DNA from 2 places in the Marinococcus sp. LNHM4E3-1 genome. Region 2 is predicted to be linked to the other one. Evidence: predicted binding sites of a transcription regulator. Region 2 holds the regulator's gene; the other holds the start of a gene.
What was found. The regulator LexA, encoded in region 2, represses DNA repair genes until DNA is damaged. The targets are predictions, from matches to a motif close to CGAACATATGTTCG.
Positions count from the first base shown of each region.

Region 1: a site for LexA is predicted at 3,586-3,599, ahead of uvrB (excinuclease ABC subunit UvrB). Genes of this name have one in related genera too.

Region 1 covers NZ_JBQLID010000012.1:46,520-54,312, reverse strand. Annotated here, with positions in the region: gene ACTRXI_RS12805 (YitT family protein) at 1-526, shown strand, start outside; gene ACTRXI_RS12800 (S41 family peptidase) at 773-2,233, shown strand; gene ACTRXI_RS12795 (hypothetical protein) at 2,298-3,491, shown strand; gene uvrB (excinuclease ABC subunit UvrB) at 3,684-5,660, shown strand; gene uvrA (excinuclease ABC subunit UvrA) at 5,668-7,793, shown strand, end outside.
Region 2 covers NZ_JBQLID010000001.1:394,437-402,229, reverse strand. Annotated here, with positions in the region: gene tkt (transketolase) at 1-1,216, opposite strand, end outside; gene ACTRXI_RS02050 (DUF896 domain-containing protein) at 1,404-1,643, opposite strand; gene ACTRXI_RS02045 (YneB family resolvase-like protein) at 1,711-2,370, opposite strand; gene ACTRXI_RS02040 (hypothetical protein) at 2,398-2,640, opposite strand; gene lexA (transcriptional repressor LexA) at 2,799-3,425, shown strand; gene ACTRXI_RS02030 (IS1182 family transposase) at 3,550-5,133, shown strand; gene ACTRXI_RS02025 (hypothetical protein) at 5,173-5,487, opposite strand; gene ACTRXI_RS02020 (hypothetical protein) at 5,617-5,895, opposite strand; gene ACTRXI_RS02015 (hypothetical protein) at 5,937-6,236, opposite strand; gene ACTRXI_RS02010 (hypothetical protein) at 6,410-6,736, opposite strand; gene ACTRXI_RS02005 (hypothetical protein) at 6,758-7,051, opposite strand; gene ACTRXI_RS02000 (hypothetical protein) at 7,122-7,364, opposite strand; gene ACTRXI_RS01995 (hypothetical protein) at 7,512-7,793, opposite strand, start outside.

The sequences.
Region 1 (7,793 bases), on a different contig from region 2:
GTTGTTTGGCGGAATCGGAGTGGGCTTTGGTCTTGGACTGGTGTTTCGAGCGAGTGCTTCGACTGGAGGCACGGATCTTTTAGCTCAAATTATTCATAAATACGCCGGGGGGACGCTCGGTACCTCAGTCTTTATTATGGACGGGCTGATCGTTACGGGCTCGGCGTTCATATTTGGCCTGGAGTTCGCACTGTATGCCCTTATTTCGTTGTTTGTTACCGGAAGAACTATTGATGTCGTGCAGACCGGTCTGGGCTATGCCAAGGTGGCTTTTGTGATTACAAAGCACGAAGAAACGGTGCGCAAATCTATTTTAAAAGAAGTGGACCGCGGAGTAACCAAACTCGAAGGACGCGGAGGCTTTACTAATGATGCACGTCCGGTGCTGATGTGCGTCGTCAACCGTGGGGAGGTTACCCGGCTGAAGCGCGTGATCCAGCTGCAGGACCCCGAGGCCTTTGTGGTTGTGAGCAACGCTTCAGAAGTGCTTGGACAGGGATTTGAGAATCAAGGCAACTCTGTGTAAAAAAGCGGAAGCACCAACATTGTGTTTCAGAACCATAGAAGTTCATGCTACACTAAAGAAAAGCGCAGAGCGTTGGTAGTAAGGAAGTTCGGTGGTGAAAGTTATATTTCACCACCGAACTGACCCGCTTCGCAGGCCCAGGGACGGCTCGTCGTTTTCGATTCGGAGGAACAGCTCGTGCAGCTGCTTCCTCTTTCGTATAGTCTATGATTTGGTTATGACTTTAATAAAGCTGGAGTGAAATAGATGAAGAAAAACATCAAAGTGACGGCAGCAATTCTGGTCACAGCAGCGGCAGCCGGGACTGGAGGCGCGGCCGTAGGTGCTTCTGTCTGGGGAGGAGAGTCGGGGACATCCTCGCCCGCACTGTCCGAATCCGGTTCGGACAGCGGAACGGAAAACGTGTCAGAAGAAGACTTAAATAAAATCAGTTCTGTATATGATCTGATCGACTCCGAATACATGACAGAAGTGGATGACGATGCGCTGGTGCAGGGGGCTATCGAAGGAATGATCGGAGAACTCGATGATCCTCACTCCAGCTACATGAGTGAAAGCACAGCACAGGAATTCACGCAGTCACTGGAGTCGTCCTTCGAAGGCATTGGAGCTGAAGTAAATAAATCCGGGGACGCGGTAACTATCGTTTCTCCAATCGATGATTCTCCAGCAGAAGCCGCCGGGCTTCAGCCAAATGATGATATTTTGGAAATTAACGGAGAAAGCACAGAAAACCTGGAACTCAATGAAGCAGTCCTGAAAATCCGCGGAGAAAAAGGAACGAACGTGAACCTCACCGTACAGCGGGGAAGCGGGGAGCCTTTTAATGTTGAAGTGGAGCGCGATGAAATTCCGATCGAAACCGTAGAAGGCGAAGTGATTGAGCAGGACGGGGAAAGCATCGGTTATCTGAACTTATCGTCATTTTCTGAAAATACAGCCAATGAATTCGAAACCCAGCTCGAGCAGGTGGAGAGTGAAAACATTGACGGACTGGTAATTGATGTCCGTGGCAATCCGGGCGGATATTTGAACGCGGTGGAAGACATCGGCAGCATGATTATTCCGGGCGGAGAGCCGGTAGTCGAGATTGAAGACCGGGAAGGCAAGATTTCAGAGGTGACCTCATCCTTAGAGGAAAACAAAGACTACCCGGTGGTCGGCGTGATTGATCAGGGAAGCGTTTCTGCCTCTGAAATTCTGGCAGCTGCAATGAAAGAGTCCGGAAGCTTTGAGCTGGTAGGAGAGAGCACCTACGGCAAAGGAACGGTCCAGCAGGTAATGGAACTGGATGATGGAAGTGATGTGAAGCTCTCTGTTTCCAAATGGCTGACACCGGATGGAAACTGGATCAATGAAGAAGGCGTGGAGCCGACCATTGAGCAGGAGCAGCCCGACTATTTCCAAGCCTCTATTTTGTCCATTGATGAAGCTCTGGAGCCGGATACGACTGGAGAAAATATTGCGACTGCGCAAACCCTTTTAAAAGGAGCCGGCTTCGATCCGGGACGTGAAGACGGGTACTACAGCGAAGAAACCGAAGCGGCGGTACAGGATTTTCAGGAGGAACAGGAAGGTCTGGAAGCCACCGGCACGCTGACGCCGGAAACAGCAGAGGCGCTGAATGATTTTGTGCTTGAAAATGTCCAGAACCGGGACAATGATAAGCAGCTGCAGCGTGCGCTTGATACAGTCATAGAACAATAAATGAAAGCTGGATGATACCGGTGGCCGGGTTCTGCCCGGCCCAAAGAAAAGGGGGAAATAGTGGATGCAGGAAATAATCGGTGAAATTGGTCCTGCGTTAGCGTGGTTTTTTCTGAACCCGCTAACTTACATAGCAGTAGCAGCCATGCTTATGGTTGGTTATATTCGGGTGAAAAGAGAACGTAAAATGTTTCAGGCAAAAATGTATCCAATGCTGATGGAATTGACGATGAGTGTTATTCCGGCGGTCGTAATCGCTGCTTTTGTCTCGGTCGTCGCCATTGTTACGGGCATCTCACTGCCTCTGGGAGCAGTTCTGCTTGCAATAGTGATCAGTGCGCTGCTGGCAGTATCAGGTCTGCACCGCTGGCTGACCGCCCTGCACGTGTGGGGGACGTCATTTTTAGCTGCTCTGGCACTTGATGCTGCCGGGGTTGCGGTGCCGTTTTTCTCTGACGCAGCCTGGCTCGGAAACGGCTTTGATGCTTTTTCTCTGATGGTCTGGCTCGCAGTGCTCACGCTTGCGGAAGGAATACTGATTGTCTGGAACGGGACAAAGTTCTTTTCTCCGATACGGACAGTCAGTCGCCGCGGTAAGCCGATTGGAGGCCAGATCACGCACCGTCTATGGATGCTCCCGGTATTTCTGTTTATCCCGGGTAGCGCTGTTGAGGCAGGAGGCTGGTGGCCGCTGCTTCCGGGCGGAACCGCTTTTTCCCTTCTTTTGCTGCCGGCAGTGATCGGCATACGGATGAAAACCTTCGACCGTCTGGCAGCGGTGCAGGTGCGTTCGGCCGGATGGTGGGTTGTACGAATCGCTGTCCTTACCGGCGCCGGTGCAGCACTTGCTTATTTTTACAGCGGATGGGTTATTCCGGTAATTACGGCTGTCCTGATTTTGCTGCGGGAATGGGTAACCATTGCTGCCGGCAGTTCAGCTAAAAGCAATTTTCTTTATACGCTCCGTGGAGACGGAATATCCGTGCTCGCTGTGCTCCCGGAGTCTCCGGCAGACCGCATGCATATTAAAGCAGGCGAGGTTATCCGGCGGGTGAACAGCGAAAAAGTATATGATGAAGCGAGCCTTTACCGGGCGGTGCAGAAAAATTCCGCCTATTGCCGGCTGGATGTGGAGGATATTAACGGAGAGCTCCGCCAGGCACAGGCGGCGCTTTACAGTAATCAGCACCATCAGCTTGGGATATTGATGATTAATAAAGAACGAACAGCACCGGAAAGCATGCATACGGCCCAGTAAAACAGAACCCCCCTGCCGGGTTCTGTTTTTTTATGGTATAGGAGGGGTGTCGTTTTCTTTGCAATTGCCGGGGAGTGGAGTACAATAATAATAGCGAATATACGTTCGTTTTTATGTTGTTTCTTTCCAATCTTCATGTGGTATAGTAAATAGACATATGACCGGAACGCAGACAGGAAGTGAGGGACTAATATGAACGAAACATTTGAACTGGCGAGTAAATATAACCCCGCGGGCGACCAGCCGCAGGCGATTGAAAAGCTGGTTCAAGGGTTGAGCGACGGCAAAAGATACCAGACACTGCTTGGAGCGACAGGGACCGGCAAAACGTTCACCGTTTCCAACGTGTTAACAGAAGTGAACCGGCCGACGCTTGTCATGGCGCACAATAAGACACTGGCCGGGCAGTTATATAATGAATTTAAAGAGATGTTTCCAAACAATGCGGTGGAATATTTTGTGAGCTATTACGACTACTATCAGCCGGAGGCCTACGTACCGCAGACGGACCAATTTATTGAAAAAGACGCGAGTATTAACGATGAAATTGATAAACTAAGGCACTCGGCGACGAGCGCCTTATTTGAGCGGGAGGACGTTATTATCGTCGCCAGTGTTTCCTGCATTTACGGCCTCGGTTCTCCGGAGGAATACCGGGACCTGGTGCTTTCGCTCCGGACCGGCATGGAGATTGAACGGGACCAGATTCTTCGGAAGCTCGTAGACATTCAATACGAACGTAACGACATTAATTTCGTGCGCGGGACGTTTCGCGTGCGCGGCGATGTCGTTGAAATCTTTCCGGCTTCAAGAGACGAGCACTGCATTCGTGTTGAAATGTTTGGCGATGAAATCGACCGTATCACTGAAGTGGACGCTCTGACCGGCGAGGTTATCGGTGAACGCTCGCATACTGCAATTTTCCCCGCATCCCACTTTGTGACAAGGGAAGAAAAAATGCAGCGTGCCATTAAAAATATTCAGCAGGAGCTTCAGGAGCAGCTCGAAAAGTTTCGGGCGAATGGCCGGGAGCTTGAGGCGCAGCGGCTCGAACAGCGGACTAATTACGACCTTGAAATGATGCAGGAGATGGGTTTTTGCTCCGGCATCGAGAACTATTCGAGGCATTTGACCTTCCGGAACCGCGGGGATGCGCCGTATACATTGATTGACTATTTTCCGGATGATTTTTTACTCGTGGTGGATGAGTCCCACGTTACGCTTCCACAGGTGCGCGGTATGTACAACGGGGACCAGGCAAGAAAGCAGGTGCTCGTGGATCACGGCTTCCGTCTTCCGTCTGCGATGGACAACCGTCCGCTGAAATTTGATGAATTTGAAGAGCGGATTAATCAGGCGATGTTCATTTCCGCAACGCCGGGGCCGTATGAGCTTGAACACGCACCGGAAGTTATCGAACAGATTATCCGGCCGACAGGTCTGCTTGACCCTACCGTGGAAGTAAAGCCGATTGAAGGACAGATCGATGACCTGATCGGCGAAATTCATGAACGCCGGGAGCAAAACGAGCGGGTGCTCGTAACGACGCTCACCAAGAAAATGGCGGAGGATCTGACCAACTATTTAAAAGAGCTCGGCATCCGGGTGAAGTATCTGCACTCGGATATTAAAACGCTCGAGAGGATCGATATTATCCGCCAGCTTCGCCTCGGCCAGTTTGATGTTCTGGTCGGCATTAACCTTCTCCGTGAAGGGCTCGATATTCCGGAAGTGTCGCTGATAGGTATTCTGGATGCGGACAAGGAAGGCTTTCTGCGCGCGGAACGCTCCCTTATCCAGACGATGGGCCGTGCTGCCCGGAACGACCGCGGGCATGTTATTATGTACGCAGACAAAATCACGCGGTCGATGGATGTGGCGATCAGTGAAACGAACCGTCGCCGCGAGATCCAGATAGCGCATAACGAAAAATACGGCATTACACCAAAAACGATCCAGAAAGAAATCCCTGCCCTGATCCAGGCAACGGTCAGCTCAGAGGATTCATCCGATATTGATAAACCGGCTCTCGATAAAATGAGCAAGTCGGAGCGGAAAAAAGTGATCGACCAAATGGAAGACGAAATGAAACAGGCGGCCAAAGATCTGCAGTTTGAACGCGCAGCGGAACTGCGCGATATGGTATTAGAACTTAAAGCGGAAGGATGACCAACGAATGGCAGCAGATAACATTAAGATTCAGGGGGCGAGGTCCCACAATTTAAAAGATATTGACGTGACAATTCCGAGGGACCAGCTGGTCGTCATGACTGGATTATCCGGCTCCGGGAAATCTTCGCTTGCCTTCGATACAATCTATGCTGAAGGGCAGCGCCGGTATGTCGAATCGTTGTCCGCATATGCCCGCCAGTTTTTAGGGCAGATGGAAAAGCCGGACGTTGATTCCATTGAAGGACTGTCCCCGGCAATATCGATTGACCAGAAAACGACGAGCAAGAACCCGCGCTCCACAGTCGGCACTGTGACGGAAATTTATGACTACCTGCGGCTTTTATTTGCGCGGGTTGGTACGCCTTACTGTCCGTACCACCATGTGCCGATCACCTCCCAGACCATTTCCCAGATGGTCGATCAGATGATGGCTTATGCCGAACGGACGAAAATGCAGATTCTCGCTCCGGTTATTGCGGGCAGAAAGGGAGAGCATGTGAAGGTGATGGATCAGCTGAAGCAAAAAGGGCTGGTGCGTATTCGTGTGGACGGAGAAATGCGCGACGTCGGAGAAGAAATCAAGCTCGAAAAAAATAAAAAGCACGATATTGAAGCCGTGGTGGACCGCGTTGTCATTAAAGACGGGGTGGAGTCCAGGCTCGCAGACTCATTGGAAACGGCCCTCGAACTCGGGGAGGGGAAGGTGCTGATTGATGTTGTCGGTGAAAAGGAAATGCGGTTTAACCAGCATCACTCCTGCCCGGAATGCGGATTTTCGATCGGAGAGCTCGAGCCGAGAATGTTTTCCTTTAACAGTCCATACGGCGCCTGCCCGACATGTGACGGTCTTGGCAGCAAGCTCGAAGTGGACAGCGACCTTGTAGTTCCGGATCCGGACCGGACGCTCCGGGAGCATGCCATCGCTGTATGGGAGCCGATCAGCTCCCAGTATTACCCGCAGCTGCTCCGCTCGGCCTGCGATCACTTTAATATTGATATGGACACGCCATTTAAAGATCTTTCGGCAGAGCATAAGGAAATACTGCTCGAAGGCAACGGCCAGCAGAAAATAACCTTCCGTCATAAAAATGAACGCGGCCAGGTCCGGGAGCGCCAGATTTATTTTGAAGGGGTGCTCAACAACGTTTCCCGCCGCTATCGTGAGAGCGGATCGGATTTCACCCGTGAGCAGATGCAGCAGTATATGAGCAACAAGCAGTGCCCGACGTGTAAAGGCCACCGCCTGAGCCTTGAGGCGCGTTCTGTGCTGCTTGGAAATATTCACGTCGGAGAGCTGACGGACCTTTCCATACAGCAGGCGTATACGTATGTCGAAAACATCGATCTAACGGAAAAAGAAATGGAGATCGCCCGTTTGATTCTGCGTGAAATCAATGAACGGCTCGGCTTTCTCATTAATGTTGGTCTCGATTATTTAACCCTGAGCCGTTCTGCTGGCACGCTGTCAGGCGGCGAAGCGCAGCGCATCCGGCTGGCTACCCAGATCGGTTCGGCGCTGATGGGTGTCCTCTACGTTCTCGACGAGCCGTCGATCGGCCTTCACCAGCGGGACAACAACCGGCTGATACAGACGCTGCAGAACATGCGAGATCTTGGAAACACGCTGATTGTCGTTGAACATGACGAGGACACCATGCTTGCTGCCGACCATATCATTGACATCGGACCCGGGGCCGGCCGCCACGGCGGTCACATTATCGCAGAGGGCACACCGGAGGAATTGAAGGAAAACGACGCCTCCCTGACCGGTCAGTATTTAGCGGGAAAACGATTTATTCCGCTTCCGGGAGAACGGCGTAAGCCCTCCGACCGCTGGCTGAAGGTAAAAGGAGCGGTCGAAAACAATTTGAAGCGTACGAATGCGGATATTCCGCTTGGCCTGCTGAGTGCGATTACCGGTGTCTCAGGCTCCGGAAAAAGTACGCTGATCAACGATATTTTATACAAGGTGCTTTCGCAGAAGCTTCACCGCGGTAAACAGAAGCCGGGAGCACACAAAAGCGTGGAAGGTATCGATCAGCTTGAAAAAGTGATTGATATCGATCAGTCGCCGATCGGCCGGACGCCGCGTTCAAACCCTGCGACCTACACGGGGGTATTTGATAATAT
Region 2 (7,793 bases):
CACCGAACCAGATGTTGCGGCCGGTGTAGTCGTTGCGGCTGAAATCATTCTCCGCTTTGATCAGTGTCTTGTTGGAGCCGGCCAGGTCGGCCGATCCGCCGAAGAGCGACGGCACGGCGGCCGCCACTTCCTGCAGCACATCGCCGGAGGCGGCACGGGTCGCTACTTTTTCATCCGTAAAGACCGGCAGATTGGCGTCCCAGCCTTCCGGCAGCTCGCCGGCAATCGCCTGTTCGAGTTCTCCGGCGAGTTCCGGGTTCGCCTGCTTGTAGGCGTCAAACAGCTCGTTCCATTCCTGTTCGGCCTTCGCACCGGCCTGCTTGACTTCGTCAAACAGCTCGGTTACTTCCGGCGGGATATGAAACGCGTCGTAGTCCCACTGGTAGGCTTCTTTCACCAGGTTGTACTCCTCGTCGCCGATCGGCGCGCCGTGGGCCGCATTCGTGCCGCCTTTGTTCGGTGCTCCGTAGCCGATGACGGTTTTCACTTCGATCATCGACGGTTTCGGGGACTGCTTCGCTTCTTCGATCGCTGCTTCAATCGCATCAACGTCGTTGCCGTCTTCGATAAAGACCGTGTGCCAGCCGTAGGCTTCATAGCGCTGCAGCACATTTTCGGAGAACGACTGGTGAAGCGCGCCGTCAAGCGACACGTCGTTGGAGTCGTACAGCACGACCAGGTTGCCGAGCTTCAGGTGGCCGGCGAGGGACGCCGATTCCGAAGCAACGCCTTCCATCAGGTCGCCGTCGCCGCAGAGCACGTAGGTGAAATGATCAACTACGGCGTGGTCGTCGGTGTTATACTTGGCTGCCAGATGGCGTTCGGCCATCGCCATGCCGGTGCCCATGGCCAGTCCCTGGCCGAGCGGGCCGGTGGTTGCCTCCACGCCGGCGGTATGCCCGTATTCCGGGTGGCCCGGCGTCTGGCTTCCCCACTGGCGGAAGTTTTTCAGTTCCTCGAGCGAGAGGTCGTAGCCGCTCAGGTGCAGCATGCTGTATAGAAGCATCGACCCGTGTCCGGCGGACAGCACGAAGCGGTCGCGGTTAAACCAGTCCGGATTGGCCGGGTTGTGGTTCATGGATTTGGTCCAGAGCGCGTACGCCATCGGCGCCGCTCCCATCGGAAGCCCCGGGTGACCCGACTGGGCTTTTTCAATACTTTCGATGGACAGCGTCCGAATCGTGTTAATTGCTAACTGTTCTGTGCTAATTGCCATGCATATGTCCCTCCACTGTATGTATTTTTGGGTGGAAACCCGCACTTATGAGTTGACCCCGCGGGAATTTCCGTGTTCTAGTACGCTTTTATGATAAAGGTTTTAAAACGATTACACAAGCGTGTTAATAGAGAAAGAAGAAAATCAAAAGGCCTGCTCTTTGTTAAGACCAGGCCTCTCTTTTATCTTAATGCCGGAAGCTGCGGTTCCGTCGTTTGACACGCTCGAGCTTACTTGGAGTTACATCCGTGCCCTCTTCATCCACCACTTTTACGTTTTCGAGCTGGTTTTTAAACGAGGAACGGAATTTACTTAAATATTCCTGACGCAGCGCCTGCTGTTCTTCTTGTTCTTCTGCAGTCAGCCCCGACGATTTTTGACGTTTGGCTAACTCATTAATCCGGTCAATTTTTTCTTTCGAAAGCATAAGTTGCCTCCCTTAAAATGGCGTTCCTTTTTTATTATATTAAAAACAGCGCCGTACCGCAAACAAATCACTGCGGTTCTATCTCCGCGCGCTGCTGTTCATATTCTTTATAACGTCGGTGCACCGTCGCTTTAGAAATATCATAGCCAAGGCCCCGGAGCGTCAGAGCGATATCTTTAAACGTCAGCTCCCGCTGTTTCAGCTTAACAATTTCTTCAATGGGCACCTCTATTTTCTTCCGGCCGCCGCTGCGGTTTAATCCGAAGTTTTCTTCCGGGTGGTACCCGTTTTCCACCGCCCGCTGCATCCCCCGCTTAATTTTAAAATTATGCAGCCGGCGCTGATGCTCTTCCACAATGGACAAAATTTCCATAATCATATGATCGGTATCCGCAATTTCGAGCTCCCCGTCATCCTTTACTGTATAGATGGACGTGCCCCTTTTCTGCAGCTCATGGAGCACGGCGATTTTAGCATTTCCGCGTCCAAGCCGCGTATCATCGGTAATCAGCAGTGTATCCGCCCCGGTGTCATCGAGGAGCTCAAACACACGGAGAAGCCCGTCCCGTTCCACGGAATAGCTGCTCTCCTGTTCTGTCACGGTCTGCTGCACCGCCCAACCGTTCGCTGCAGCAAGAGCCTCCAGCTCCTCCTGCTGCCTGGCAAGCGAGGACTGCTGTTCTTCTTTTTCCGTACTTACCCGGGCGTAAATGATGCATGCTTTCATTTGTCTGCGTTCCTTTCCGTTCGTGTTTTACTGTTCGGCAGCGTCAAACGAAACCGTTCGTTCCCACGGCTGTTCCTGATAGCCCGGCCTGTCCTTCAAAACCGGATGCTCCTGTTCATAGACGATTTCTGCCGGCCGGTCTGCTTCCGTGCCGCCCAGCGTGTCCGGAGTGATCGAAGCGTCCGCTGAATATACCAAAAATAAAAGCGCGAATGCAAATAAAGCAAGCATCGTCCAGTCCGTTGAAGTGAAGGTTTTGAGTTTATTCATATGCATGTTCCCCCTGAATGAGAATGTATGTTCTTATATTCATTCAGTATACCAGAATACCTGTTCCCGTCAACAGAAATATTAGAACGGGTGTTTGCGTTTTTGTTCCCCTCATGCTATACTTTACTCAGAAAAATTCCTCAAAAGGAGGTGCGGAGATGAAGCTATCCAAGCGCCAGCAGCAAATTCTTGATTATATAAAAGAAGAAGTAAAAGAAAAAGGCTATCCGCCTTCGGTCCGGGAGATCGGAGAAGCCGTGGGGCTCGCCTCGAGTTCAACGGTGCACGGGCACCTCGCCCGTCTTGAAAACAAAAATTTAATCCGCCGCGACCCGACTAAGCCGCGGGCAATTGAAGTGCTTGAGCTTGAAGACCAGGGCAGCGAGCCGATTCACGAAAGCAAAGCTGTGTACGTGCCGGTGATCGGTAAAGTCACGGCCGGGGAGCCTATCACTGCGGTGGAAAATGTAGAAGAATACATCCCTCTTCCGGAGCGCATGGTGACCGACGAAGAACAGGTATACATGCTTACCATTCAGGGGGACAGCATGATAGAGGCCGGCATTTTTGACGGGGATCTTGTTGTCGTTCAAAAACAGCAGACCGCTGATAACGGCGATATTATTGTCGCTATGACCGATGAAATGGAAGCAACGGTTAAACGGTTTTATAAAGAAGAAAACTTTATCCGCCTGCAGCCTGAAAATGCCACCATGGACCCGATCATTTTAGAAAACTGTACGATACTCGGCAGAGTCACCGGCGTTTTCCGCACCATCTTTTAATCACATAAACGGGGCTGTCCCAAAAATAGGACAGCCCCTTTCCTATGCGCAAAAAAAGAAAGAAACCATCCTTCGATGATATGGTTAAGTCACGACACTCTCCATACGACAAGGATGATTTCTTATGTTTACCGATGATAACACACAGAGCTTCCCGATACCAACAAGCCTGAAACCCATGATCCCCGAGGGGGATCTGGTCCGGATCGTCAACGACACCATTGATCGGCTGGCCGAGCGGTTTGGGAGTCCCCAAGCTTCTTCGGCGGGACGCCCGGCCTATCCACCTCAAACCATGACCAAAATCGTCATCTATGCCTATGCCCGGGAATGGTATTCGGCCCGGGCGATCGAACAGGCCCTGCAGGAAAACCTCCGCATGATGTGGCTGGCCGGGGGCCTGACGCCCAACTTCCGGACCATCAACCGATTTCGCTCCGAACAGATGCAGGAACGCATCACGCCGCTCTTTCACCACGTGGTTCAGGAACTGCTCGACGAGCAGTTGATCACCGGGGAGCATTATTTTCTGGACGGGACCAAAATCGAAGCGGATGCCAACCGGTATACGTTTGTGTGGCGCAAGTCCACCGTCCGGTATGACCAGCGCCTCCAGGAGAAATTGGCGGTGCTCTGGCAGGAAGTGGCCCCTTTTCTTTCCCTGCCCGACGGGCAGGAACGGATCGACGCCGATATCCTCCGGGCGGTGGCGGTCCAGCTGGCCGGACGCCAGGAGAAGGCCGGGCCGCGTCAGGCCGACGCGGCATCACCCGAAGAGCGCCGGGAAGCTAAAGCCGAGGAAAAGTGGTGGCGAAAGCGTCACCGTCAGATCGAGCGGGATTATCTGCCGCGACTGGTCAAATACGAGCGGTACCTGGCTACCTTCGATGGGCGGAACAGCTTTTCGAAAACCGATCCGGATGCCACTTTTATGCGGATGAAAGACGACCACATGGGTAACGGCCAGCTGAAACCGGGGTACAATATCCAGATGGGTACGGAAAACCAGTACATTGTCGGCTATACGGTGCACCCCAACCCGATGGATACCCGGTGTTTGCTTCCGCATCTGACGATGCTGGACGAGCGGCCCCTCCCGTTTCCGGGCCAAATTATTGCCGATGCCGGATATGGCAGTGAACCCAACTACCTGACCCTGATCGAGGAAGCCATTCCGTTTTTGATTCCATACCCCCGCATGCGCCAGGAGCAGACCCGGGCCTTTCAGCGGGCCATCCATCCGGTGCAGAACTGGACCTATGACGAACAGGACGACCTGTACTGGTGCCCGAACCACCGAAAAGTGCGGTTTCAAGCCTATGAGCGACGCACCGACCGCTATGGCTACCAGCGGGACCTCAAGCGGTATGAAAGCGAAGACTGCAGCGACTGTCCGTTGAAACCCCAATGCACCACCGCAGAAGGCAACCGACAGGTCCGCATCAACCCGGTCTATGAAGAGGGCAAGGCGATCGCCCGCCGGGCGTTAACGAGCGACGAGGGAGCATCCACCTATGCCCGGCGCAAAATCGAAGCCGAAAGTGTTTTTGGGCACTTGAAAGCGAACCGTCGCTTTCGTCGGTTTGCCCTGCGGGGCACCGCCAAGGTGACCACGGAATTTGGATTATTGGCTGTCTCCCATAATCTACGGAAAAAAGCAGAAACCACAAAAAAAGAAGCCGGAGAATCATCTCCAGCTTCCGCTTAAAAGAGCCATCATTCGATTTTTGGGACAGCCCCGTTTCTATTATGCCCGGCACGCAAGCGTCCGGTACGACGTAACAATTTTATTTCCTTCAACATCTCTATCCGTAATCACTATCACTGTGGCTGACGTAATATTTTCCTGTTCGATAAATTCAAGCCCCCGGTGCCAGAGCCATTCATACACCGTTGTCATGTCTACGTTCAGTTCATTTGTCCCCAGCGCTTCTGCCGTAATCTGCATCGACAGCAGCAGCTGGTCGCGCTCAAAGATGTGAAGCACCGGTCCATTAAAATGTTCAGACTCTCCCGGGCTGCCTTCATACGGTCCGTGGTAAAAGTCAAGCAGGCGTGCCATCACGATTCCCCCTTTAACGACTTCGGCGCCGATACGTGCCTGAAGTTCGTTTTTCTATTGGTGAATTGTGATTCCTTTTCCCTGCACCTTTGCTGCTAAACCCGAATTTCTTCCCCGTCTCCTGAAAGGTTACTGGTCGAGCCACTCTTTAATCTGCTGCTTATCGTTATCATCAAGGTTGCCTTCTTCAATCCAGTAATTCATCAGCTTCATCATGCCCTGCTTGGAGAGCCCCACCCGGCTGCTGTCGGATGGATGGCTGCTGATGTCCGTTTTTCCGTATTGGTAAATGGATACGTACGGCGCCTCCGCGTGGTTTAAATTGTGAAGATCTTTCTTTTCAAAATGCAGCATTTGTATGCCCCTTTCTATTTTCCGGAATGTTTTTTGTCCCTGCGTCTGCCACAAAAAAGAGCCTCCCGGGAAGGAAAGCTCCGCTTAGCGTTTGTTTACATGGATTTAGAATACGGTTTGTGACAGATCGAATGATCGATGGTTTCATCGGGTTCACCGCTGTACACACAATCGCAGGTATCTAATACGTAAGTATGCTCTTTGGCGTGAATGACCTGACTTCCCTGATGAAATAACAGTTTTTCATCGGCCGGCTGAAAATCACTCATCGAATGAAGCACCACTTCATAGCCATCGGCGTATTCAATCACCTTGTAATGAATTTCATGACCGTCACTGCTATAGGTCACCTGCGGCTGCGTTCTGCATTTGAATTCCACTAAAGCCACTGTCATCCACCCCCTCCACTTATTTATACCACAGTTTTTTCGGTTCGAGAAGACACCCGGCCGTTTTTTTCCGAAAGAATTTCCTTCCCAAATGAGTGAAAACCGTTTCTCTCTCTGCCTGCCGGAAAAGAAGCCTTTAGCCATTTTCTTCTATATAAATAAAAACAAAAAGCACCCTCTCAGCTCGAGGGCGCTTCGAAATCTCTCAATAAATTGTCGTACGTTTTGTTTATTTCTCCGTCCGTCACGTCCTGCACGGTAATAACAAGACGCTTCCTTTCCGCCGGCGCTTCCTGTTTCAGATAATCCAGGCCGATGCTCCACAGCCAGTCTGGTACGTTTTCTTCCTTTAAACTCGCTTCGGCTGCCATCGCTGAGGTGGTCACCTGGACGAGCAGCACGAGTTCTTCGTCCTTATACACTTCGACTGATTCCCCGGCAAAATGAAGCGGGCGTATGCGGTAGCCTTTCAGCCCTTCCTGGGAAAAATCCGCTTCCTGTGTCATCATCATCCTCCTTTTATTCGATTACGACTGTTCCTGAAGGGCACTGCTTCCTTCAAGCTCTATGCTTTTCTGATCCGACCGGGTGATGTAGGCCTGTCCGCCAAACTGAAACCCTTCCCGGGTGTAAAAATATAAATCCAGCGCAGGAGAAGCACTGTCGAATGCCTGGTGGAAAAATTCCTCGTTGTCGCAGTCTGTAATGGAAACGGTCCAACGTTCAAGCGGTCCACCGCCTGCCTGAAGGTGACCTTCATTTACCTGAATAACTTCATTTGTGGAGACTGTTTTAACAGCTTCTAGTGCTAGTGTCGGCATCGCGTCCTCCTGAATTTCATTCTTTTAAAAGGGCGGCTTGTATAAAACCGCCCGCGGGATGCGTTAATTTCTATTCGTCTACCTGCCGTTTGTATTCTTCATAAAGCTCGCGGCCTTCTTTTGTGATTTTAATACCGCTGTAAACCGCCTGGTCTTTTTCTCCGGAGGCATCGTCATACGTAACATATCCATGCTCCGCAAGCTCCTGAAAACGATCCTGCTCGATTTCATCCACCGGCGACCATTCGGCGCCGATTTCCCCCCGCTCGACTCTTCCGGCCAGCTGGGCCATTGCTTCTTTTCTCGGACTCATGACTTTCTCTCCTTTCCAATCTTTGAGCATCTTTTCACAGCTATAATCCCCGAATTCGCACGTATTAAACGTTCCCCCGATTTCCGGTTTTCGTGCATATAAAAAAACAGGCGCCAGCTTCCGCTGTCACCCGTTGTCATACCTGCTTTATATCTGCACCAGTTCATCAAGACCATCGAGGTGGCAATGCTTCTTCCCGCCGCCTTCAATGTTTTTAAATTGAACGATCCCCTGATACTCTGCTTCTTCAGTTTTGAACCGTATACTGATGCTGTTTCGATTGATAAACTCTTCGGAAAACTCCTGTTCTGCATTATAAATGGCCATCGTCCAGGCGCTTTCCCCGATCCGGTCCGGATCGGACGTTTCGAGATACAAGTATGCAGACTCAAATCGCAGCTCCGATTCGTCGAGTACAATTTCGTTAAT